Regions from separate parts of the Alteromonas sp. KS69 genome, predicted to be linked through region 3. Evidence: predicted binding sites of a transcription regulator. Region 3 holds the regulator's gene; each other region holds the start of a gene.
The links. The regulator sigma-54, encoded in region 3, starts transcription at its own class of promoters, with help from an activator protein. The targets are predictions, from matches to a motif close to GTTGGCACGNNNNTNGNNT.
Positions count from the first base shown of each region.

Region 1: C7Y69_RS19430 (formate/nitrite transporter family protein) is a predicted target of sigma-54. The motif match lies at 1,349-1,367, and genes of this name have one in related genera.
Region 2: C7Y69_RS11660 (DUF2884 family protein) is a predicted target of sigma-54. The motif match lies at 1,474-1,492, and genes of this name have one in related genera.

Region 1 is NZ_PYHU01000048.1:27,706-30,895, reverse strand. It holds gene C7Y69_RS19435 (protein kinase domain-containing protein) at 1-268, opposite strand, end outside; gene C7Y69_RS19430 (formate/nitrite transporter family protein) at 313-1,161, opposite strand; gene C7Y69_RS19425 (transglutaminaseTgpA domain-containing protein) at 1,553-3,190, opposite strand, start outside.
Region 2 is NZ_PYHU01000015.1:32,085-35,274, forward strand. It holds gene C7Y69_RS11650 (mechanosensitive ion channel family protein) at 1-979, shown strand, start outside; gene C7Y69_RS11655 (hypothetical protein) at 1,061-1,252, opposite strand; gene C7Y69_RS11660 (DUF2884 family protein) at 1,586-2,386, shown strand; gene C7Y69_RS11665 (NAD-dependent epimerase/dehydratase family protein) at 2,688-3,190, shown strand, end outside.
Region 3 is NZ_PYHU01000010.1:167,131-170,320, reverse strand. It holds gene lptA (lipopolysaccharide transport periplasmic protein LptA) at 1-37, shown strand, start outside; gene lptB (LPS export ABC transporter ATP-binding protein) at 40-765, shown strand; gene C7Y69_RS09220 (RNA polymerase factor sigma-54) at 841-2,325, shown strand; gene hpf (ribosome hibernation promoting factor) at 2,355-2,642, shown strand; gene ptsN (PTS IIA-like nitrogen regulatory protein PtsN) at 2,651-3,094, shown strand; gene rapZ (RNase adapter RapZ) at 3,133-3,190, shown strand, end outside.

The DNA.
Region 1 (3,190 bases), on a different contig from region 3:
GTATTACGGTTTTAGCGCTTTGCATCACACCCCAAGTTTCAGGGGTACAAAAGTATTGTTTTATGAAATCTTTAATTGCTAAATCACTGGCTATTTGGCTAACCGTGCTGCTACTTATGCCATCGGCAAGTGCAAAGGCGGCGCCTTTTAATGTTAAAGCTGGGTCGTTACTAGCTGGAATAAACGCATCGCAAGCGTCTTGATTTATTGGCTTAACGCCGGCGCTACTGCATTCGCTATAGTGAAGTGATAAGGATTGAATCTGCATATTAAAAAAGCCCGATACAGAGGAAACGTACCGGGCTTGCTAACTTATACTGTAGCGGCTTTTGCTGGCGCTTTTTCAGCAACAGCAATTTTACGCTTAGGTGCAGTTTTAACGTGTGTGCTGTAAATCGTTAAACCTGTAAACGCTAAACCACCAACAAGGTTACCTAGCGCTGTTGGAATTTCATTCCACACGAAGTAATCCATGATAGAAAACTCACCACCCATGATAAGACCGAATGGGAATAAGAACATGTTTACAACAGAGTGTTCAAAACCCATGAAAAAGAACAGCATGATAGGCATCCACATGGCCAATACTTTACCGCTCACATGAGTAGAGATCATCGCGCCAACTACACCCAGTGATACCATCCAGTTACACAACATGCCGCGAATAAAAATAGTAAACCAACCGGCAGTACCATGTTCTGCGTAACCTAATGTTCTCGCTTCACCGATACTAGCTACTTTAGCAGCAATAGCACCACCATCTACGTTGTAACCCATGGTGAAAATAAAAGACATCATAAAGGCAACAGTCAGTGCGCCACCAAAGTTACCTAAAAATACTAAGCCCCAGTTACGTAAAATTTGTTTAGGGGTAACACCCGGTCGCTTAGCAAGCCAAGCAAGTGGGGTTAATACAAATACACCCGTTAATAGGTCGAAGCCCATTAAATACAGCATACAAAACCCCACCGGGAACAAAACGGCCCCCAGTAAGAAGATGCCGGTTTGCACCGCAATCGTAATAGCAAATACAGCCGCTAACGCTAATATTGCGCCAGCCATAAATGCGCGGATTAGCGTATCTCGTGTAGACATGTAAATTTTAGATTCACCGGCATCTACCATTTTCGTAGCAAACTCGGCGGGAAGTAAATAAGCCATAATTAATCACCCTGATTTGTAATTTATTTAAAATAACGAGCCACATCACTGCTTTCATCGATAGAACAAACGAACAAAAAAAAACGTCCACACCATTCCCTGTTTCCAAAGAAGGTTGTGGACGTCTTTATCCAATTCGATAGATTGTGTTAGTCAGTTTACAAACCGACTCGTACTGTTAAAAGATTAGCGAAAATAGTGCCAAAAAAGCATTTTAATAATAACTTTAATTAAATCATTGGGTTATTCTTATTTAGTTACACTAATAAATGATTGGAGTGATCAGCTTTAAACCACAATGGTGCAAATGAAGTGCTAGGGTGCACCGAATTGGTGGTTAATAAACCAAAAAATTCCACCTCACACTTTTTATTATTGACTGACTCTAGCGTTATATGGCTTTGGTTTGCTTTAAGTCTTTTTTTAACGCGACAAGTGTATCTTTCATTGCTCGTTCTTTTTGACTTCGGCTATCGCGACTTTCATCTGTAGCACTTTGATATAGTGCATGTTCAAAATCTTGGGTGAGCGAGTTAAATAGCGAGGCCGCGTTTGTTGGTAAAAAGGGTTTCACTTGTTTGAAGTATGCAGTGCTTCCTTTGTTCTCTCGCGCTACCTTAGTAAAATTCGACACCAACTCAACAGCGTTTAAATAAATGTGTTGATGTGCAGGCACGGTCGACTTCTTTCTAAGAGGAAAGAACAGCACAAGCAGAAAAATACTGACTATCCCCAGAAGACTCAAAAAGAAGAACGTCATTTTCTGAGAGGTTAAATCGCCAAGAAGCTTTTTTAATAAATCAGTTTGAGTTTGATTATCAAAACCCAGAACTAATCTACTCCACTGATAATCAAGTTGGCGAAACCATCCTCTGATAGATAAAAACAGTTCAGCTGAATTTAAATTCTTAAACATACCTTCACTGCGAGTTTCATTAAAATCGGCTAACGCTTGTTCTAATCCAAAGGTAATGCGTGATGGTGCCACCATACTAGTAGGATCGTACGAGACCCAAACGCCGTCTATTAATGCTTCTACCCAAGCGTGGGCATCGTACTGGCGAACTTGTATTACGTTGTCACTTAATAATTCGCCACCTTGATAGCCTGTCACCATACGAGCAGGAATGCCCGCAACCCGAAGGGCAAACACCATGGCGCTGGCATAGTGAGCACAAAAACCCGCCTTTGCTTCGAACATAAAGGTGTCGATGGGCGAGTTCGGCATAGCGTCAGGTTGTAAGGTGTAACTAAATCCGTTGGTTTTAAAGTGGCGTAGAATGTCATCGGCAATACTTCGCTCACTGTGCGCATTTGCTTTTAGCTGCTTTACCCACGCTTGAGTACGTACGTTGCTGTCCATGGGGTATTGAATATTAAGTTGATAATCAAAGTCATATATCTCACTAACACGTGGCGTTTCTGGATAATAAGTTAAATAGAACGCGCGTTTGCCAACAATTGGACGCGCTGCACGTAATGCATAATTGAACTGACGCCGCATCTCAGGATTGTCTAAATTTGTGTTTTCAGCCGACACATCAAGAGAATACAGCCAGCGTTGGTTACTGGGCTCTACTATCAATTGATAGTTTTCTGAGGGGGGAAGCGATGCGTCAGTTGAAGGCGCCGCGACACGTCGACCCATAGTTTTAAGCTGTGCCTCAGCTTGTTTTCGTCGTGGGCTAATTGTCCACGTTTTACCGTCAAAGGCTTCCATCGTCATGGCGCGCCAATACCGCTGTTCGGCCAATGGTGGGCGTTGCTCAAAGGTGGCGGTGAACGCTAAATCAGACGACCTCGCCAGCGAGGCAATATCCCCTGGCGTGACCGAATCTGATAACCCTGTTTCATTAGACTTAGACGTAGGCATTTGCCAAAGAGGAGGAAACTGCGGCATCACTACAAATAACAGTGCGGCCAAGGGAAATGCTTGCAGCAGTATTATCGACGATTTACGCATCGACCCCCTAAAACTTCTCGCGGGGGCGTATACCAATGACAATGCGGTGAACAAAAGAACGATAAC
Region 2 (3,190 bases), on a different contig from region 3:
GTATGGCTTATTAATAAAAAGTGCGTTGTTGTACATGCTCTACAGTGGGCTTTTGGGTATTTACGCCATTTTGAGTACGGTGGAAGATGTTTACAACGCCTCTGCGCTGTCTAAACGTGCACCTATTACTGGCTTTATTCAAGTCACCAAACTCGGTTTTGCCATTCTTACCATTTTGTTCAGCATCTCGTTAATTGTTGATAAAAGCCCCTTACTCTTGGTGTCTGGCTTAACCGCTATTGCCGCAGTTCTGTTACTCATTTTTCGCGATACGATATTAGGTTTTGTGGCGGGTATTCAAATTGCTGCTAACCGCATGTTTAACACTGGTGACTGGATCACCATGCAAAAATACGAAGTCGATGGTGAAATTAAAGAAATAGGTTTAACCAACGTAAAAGTGCAGAACTGGGATAAAACCATTTCAACGCTGCCTACCTATAATTTGACCACCGAAGCGGTTAAAAACTGGCGCGGCATGCAAGAATCTGGTGGACGCAGGATAAAGCGCTCTGTGTATATCGATGTTCATTCTATTAAATTATGTGACAACGAGATGCTAGAACGCTTCTCTAAAATTCGTTATATCAGCGAGTATATCGAGAAGAAAACAAATGAACTGCGTGCTTACCATAGAGACTATTCTATTGATGAGTCTGATTTATTGAATAGCCGAAAGTTAACCAATATTGGCACCTTCAGAGCGTATTTAGAGTCTTATTTGCGTAAACACCCAAGTGTGAACCAAGAAATGACATTAATGGTGCGTCAACTGCCCCCTAACGAAATTGGACTGCCACTAGAGCTATATTGTTTTAGCATTGAAAAAGATTGGGTGAAATATGAAAAGGTTCAAGCGGATATTTTTGACCATGTCATGGCCATGCTATCTTTGTTTGACCTAGTTGCTTACCAGCGTGACGGCCACTTGGGTTATTTATCCAGTACCATGGATATAAGCCAAAGCGAACAAGACTAGCGCTTGCTAGTGTAGCAACGAAATTTAAACGCTAGACATAAAAAAACCGGCCTAAGCCGGTTTTTTTATGGAAATCATTACTTAAGCTAACGCATAACCCATTAGCAAGCAAACCACTAGCCCAGACACACCAAAGAAACCATACTCGATTTTTTCTTGCATGCCTTTAGCGCCAGTTTCAGCTGTCATGAAACCCATTACGATGCTGCTAAGCCCCAGAGTGAAGGCAATTAGCGCAACACCAAATACAATTGCGTTAATCCAATCAGTCATTCTCTAAACCCATTAATTTTTCTGGCGTTATTATGCATGAAATCAATCTAGATGAACATGCCTCAAAAAGCATTAAATACGAGTAATGCGCTCTTTTTCTTACCTCTTTGATCTTAGTCAAAAATGCCAAATAGTTAAGCTAATTACTAACTTTTGGTAAATAGCGAATGTCACAGCTTACCCGTAGAACTGTAAATCATTGAAATATTGTAATTTATTAAAATGGCACTGAGGTTGCAATCCTGAGATTAGAACTGGAGTTTTTATAACAGGTTATAAAAACCGCGTGAGTTGTTCACGCTAGACAGTATCATGGTTTATAGGATTTCAAAAATGAAAATTAAACAATTTCTTCCACTCGCCTTAGTAACTACATCTTTACTTAGCGTGCCAGCGTTTGCGTTTGAGACTAGCTGCGACATCGAATTGGATGGCCACCTTAAATACCACCAGGGCCTCATTACTGTCGACATGCAAAATGGTTCTACCATGTCGATTGATGACACTTACCATTTAGTCATTAACGGTGACAGTGTTGCGCTGAACAACGAGCAACAACAATGGGTAAATACCTATTACGACCGTATCGATACTGCCATCCCCATGACCCTTAATATCGCAAGTGAAGGGTTAGAGATTGCGAGTGTTGCCGTTTCTGAAGTATTCGGTGAACTACTTGGCGGGGACAATGAGCTTACTGAAGACTTTGATGCCATGTTCGCTTCGCTTAACGAAAAGTTAGCAACGTCTTTTTACGACGACAACGGCAATATCAAAGTGGATACAACTAAGTTTGACGAACCAGGCTTTTTCGACGCAAGCTGGGAAGACGAATTTGAAGCGCAGTTCGAGTCGCTAGTTAGTGAATCAATTGGCCGCATTCTGATTGCTGTTGGTACGCAAATGCTATGGAATGGTGGCGACATGGAAGCGTTCGAGGCAAAAATGGAACACTTTGGTGAATCTATTGAACACCGTGTTGAAACTCAAGCCGCAGCACTTGAAGAAAAAGGCGATGCCCTGTGTGAAGTGTTACAAGAAGCTAATTATGCAGAAAACAAAATGCAAGCCAGCATTCCTGGGTTGGGTGGCTTAGACTTAATCGATATGCGCAGTGGCGAAATGAAAATGTAATTGTGGTTCTATTGGTGTAATGACTTCCCAAACTGCATTCAAACCACATTTAATTTACGTTTAATAACCTTACAACGCTAGCTTTCCCGCTAGCGTTTTTTTGTTTTTTGACTAATCCCATTGTAATCGATTTTCTCCCTTATCAATTAGCACATCGCGCTTTGCACCTTATTCCCATTACTGTTCACCTAACAACCAGCATTTGTGTACTCGCTTACCCCATAGACCAATCCGTTTTGCGCCTTACCGCGTATTTTTGATACTTTTACTCTCACGCCCCATCATCATCTAAGAAGACGTTATGAATAATAAGCTAGTTATATGTGGTTACGGTTGGCTTGGTCGCTACCTAGGCAAAGCCATGTCAGCTACCCATACTATTATTGCCACCACGCGAAGCAAAGAAAAAGCGTTGAAGATAAGCGACAAGCACATTAAAGGCTTGGTTTTTAATTTGGGTGACGACACTATCACGCTATGTGATGAAGTTAGCGATGCAACACTGGTGCTAAACATTCCACCTGGCCGTCGAAATACTCAGTTAGATGATTTTACAAATAGCATGCTTGCCCTTATTGATAACGCAGTGGCGGCCAATGTAGCCCGAATTATCTTTATAAGCACCACCTCGGTATACGGCGACGCTAGGGACGATGAGCTGAATGAACACGTCAGCACTCAACCTGAAACCGCGTCGGCGAAAGCCCATGTCGCGATAGAACAGCACCTATTAGATTTGAAAACGAATGCCAAGGTGGACGTTAAGATAGTTCGCCTTGCGGGGTTAACAGGACCAGATCGTCA
Region 3 (3,190 bases):
ATCGAATAACGAAGACGATAAGGCGGACGACAATTAATCATGGCAACGTTGAGCGCACAGAGCCTTGCAAAGGCGTATAAAGCACGTCAAGTGGTTCGCGATGTAAGCTTATCAGTATCGACGGGGCAAATCGTTGGATTACTCGGCCCGAATGGTGCCGGTAAAACGACTACCTTCTACATGATTGTTGGCTTAGTTCCTCTAGATAAGGGCAAAATCAGTATTGATGACAGCGAATTAACCCACGAGCCCATGCACGAACGTGCTCGCCGCGGTATTGGGTATTTGCCGCAAGAAGCCTCTATTTTTAGAAAATTGACGGTGTTTGAGAACATCATGGCTATCTTGCAAACCCGTAAAGGGTTAAGTTCATCAGAACAAGAACAAGAAGCCGATGCGCTACTTGATGAATTTAATATCAACCATATACGTAATAGTACGGGTATGAGTTTATCCGGTGGTGAACGCCGCCGAGTAGAAATCGCACGAGCATTAGCAGCCGATCCGCAATTTATTTTGCTTGATGAGCCATTTGCTGGTGTTGATCCTATATCGGTTAATGATATAAAGAAGATCATTCAACATCTTCGTGACAGAGGAATTGGAATCCTCATCACCGATCACAACGTAAGAGAAACACTGGATGTGTGTGAGAAAGCGTATATTGTGAGCCAAGGCGAACTCATCGCGCAAGGGACGGCAGAACAAGTTTTAAGTAATCAGAAAGTAAGGGATGTATACCTAGGAGAACAATTCAGGCTATAGTTACTGTAACCGAATTGTCATTTTCAGTTTTAAGCACGGGTATATTCACAACAAGAGTTTAAAAATAAGACGTAGATGAAACCATCTTTACAGCTAAAGTTCAGTCAACAACTTACCATGACACCGCAGTTGCAGCAGGCAATCAAGCTGCTGCAGTTGTCTACGCTCGACCTGCAACAAGAGATTCAGGAAGCACTTGACTCAAACCCTCTTTTAGAAGTTGAAGAAGGCGGTGATGACCACCCTGTTGAGAAAAACAACATGGACGGCGACGACCCTTCTGTAGAAGCTGCTCCTACTGCTTCTAGCGATTCATTAGAAGCTGGTGACGCGCTTGAAAAGAACGATCTTCCCGACGAGTTGCCAATCGACAGCACATGGGATGAGTATTACTCGGCCTCTTCTGCCCCCGCTCCTGGCCCATCGAATAATGATGACGACCAATTGTTTCAGGGTGAAACCACCGACAATATTCAAGACCATTTGCTTTGGCAGATGCGCTTAACCCCGTTTTCAGATACAGACCGCGCCATTGCTACCGCCATTATCGACTCAATTGATGAATCTGGTTACCTTAACGTACCCATTGAACAGATTTTAGAATCGGTAAACTCTGACGATGTTGAAGAGTTGGTAGAAATGGACGAAGTTGAATGTGTACTAAAACGTATTCAAATGTTCGACCCTATTGGTTCAGGTTCACGTACACCGCAAGAATGTTTGCTCGTGCAGCTTCGCCAGTTCTCAGACGATACGCCATGGCTTACCGAAGCCAGACAGCTTATTAATGAGTACTCAGACCTGCTGAGCAGCAAAGATTACCGTACGTTAATGCGCAAGAGTCGTTTGAAAGAAGATCAACTTCGTGAAGCCATGCGCTTATTGCAAACGTTGAATCCTCGTCCTGGCAGTGCATTAATTACTAAAGAACCCGAATACGTTATTCCTGATGTTTCGGTAAACAAAAAGAATGGCCGTTGGGTAGTAGAACTTAATCCCGACAGCTTGCCAAAATTAAGCGTAAATCAACAATACGCTGCCATGAGCCGACGCTCTAAAAACAGCAGCGATTCGCAATTTATTCGCTCGCATATGCAAGAAGCCAAGTGGTTTATAAAAAGCCTTGAGTCAAGAAACGACACCTTGATGAAAGTAGCAAACTGTATTGTGCAGCAACAAATGGGCTTTTTCGAGCACGGCCCAGAAATGATGAAACCAATGGTGCTAAATGATGTCGCAGAAATGGTAGATATGCATGAATCCACCATTTCACGAGTCACCACGCAAAAGTATATGCATACCCCTCGTGGCATTTTCGAGTTGAAATATTTCTTCTCTAGCCATGTAGCAACGGAATCTGGTGGTGAGTGTTCATCTACCGCTATTCGCGCACTAATTAAAAAGCTTGTGGCAGCGGAAACGCCCAGCAAGCCATTAAGCGATAGCAAGATTGCTCAATTGTTGGCCGAACAAGGCATTAAAGTAGCCCGGCGAACAATAGCAAAATACCGGGAATCGTTATCGATTCCGCCGTCAAACCAACGCAAAAGCCTTATTTAAAGGCCTTGATAATTTAAGGAAGACGAAATATGCAAATCAACCTTACCGGTCATCATGTCGAAATTACTGATTCTTTGCGTAGCTATGTCGATACTAAGTTCAGCAAACTAGAGCGTCACTTTGATCACATATCTAATGTGCATGTCATCCTGAACGTCGAAAAACTCAATCAAAAAGCCGAAGCCACCATGCACCTTAGCGGCGCAGAAGTGTTTGCTTCATCTCATAATACAGACATGTATGCGGCGATAGACAGCATGATCGACAAACTCGACAGGCAAGTTATCAAGCATAAGGAAAAGCTGAAAAAGCACTAAATATTAGTATGGAAATTCAAGCCATAGTAAGTTTGGACCGCACCGAGTGTGCGGTTCAATGTAACAGTAAAAAACGTATTCTAGAGATTATTAGCGACATTGCTGCTAAAAATAATCCCGACATCGATCAGGCTAGTGTATTAAATAGTCTACTAACCCGTGAACGAATGGGGAGTACGGGTATTGGCAATGGTATTGCTCTGCCCCACGGTCGATTACCGGGCTTAGAACACGTTATCGCCATTATTGTAACCAGCAACCCTGCCATCGATTTTGATGCGCTTGACGATCAGCCCGTAGATATATTCTTTGCCCTATTAGTGCCAGAAGAGAAAACAGAAGGTCACTTACAAACACTCGCTACCGTGGCGGGTAAGCTAAGTGATAAAGAAACGGTGAAAGCCATTAGGCGGGCCTCCACCAGTGATGACATCATTACGGCTTTAAGCTAAAAAAGCACTGCACCATATTTTAAAAGGGAGAAATGCAGGTGAAACTGATTATTATCAGTGGTCGATCCGGTTCAGGAAAATCAGTTGCGCTACGTG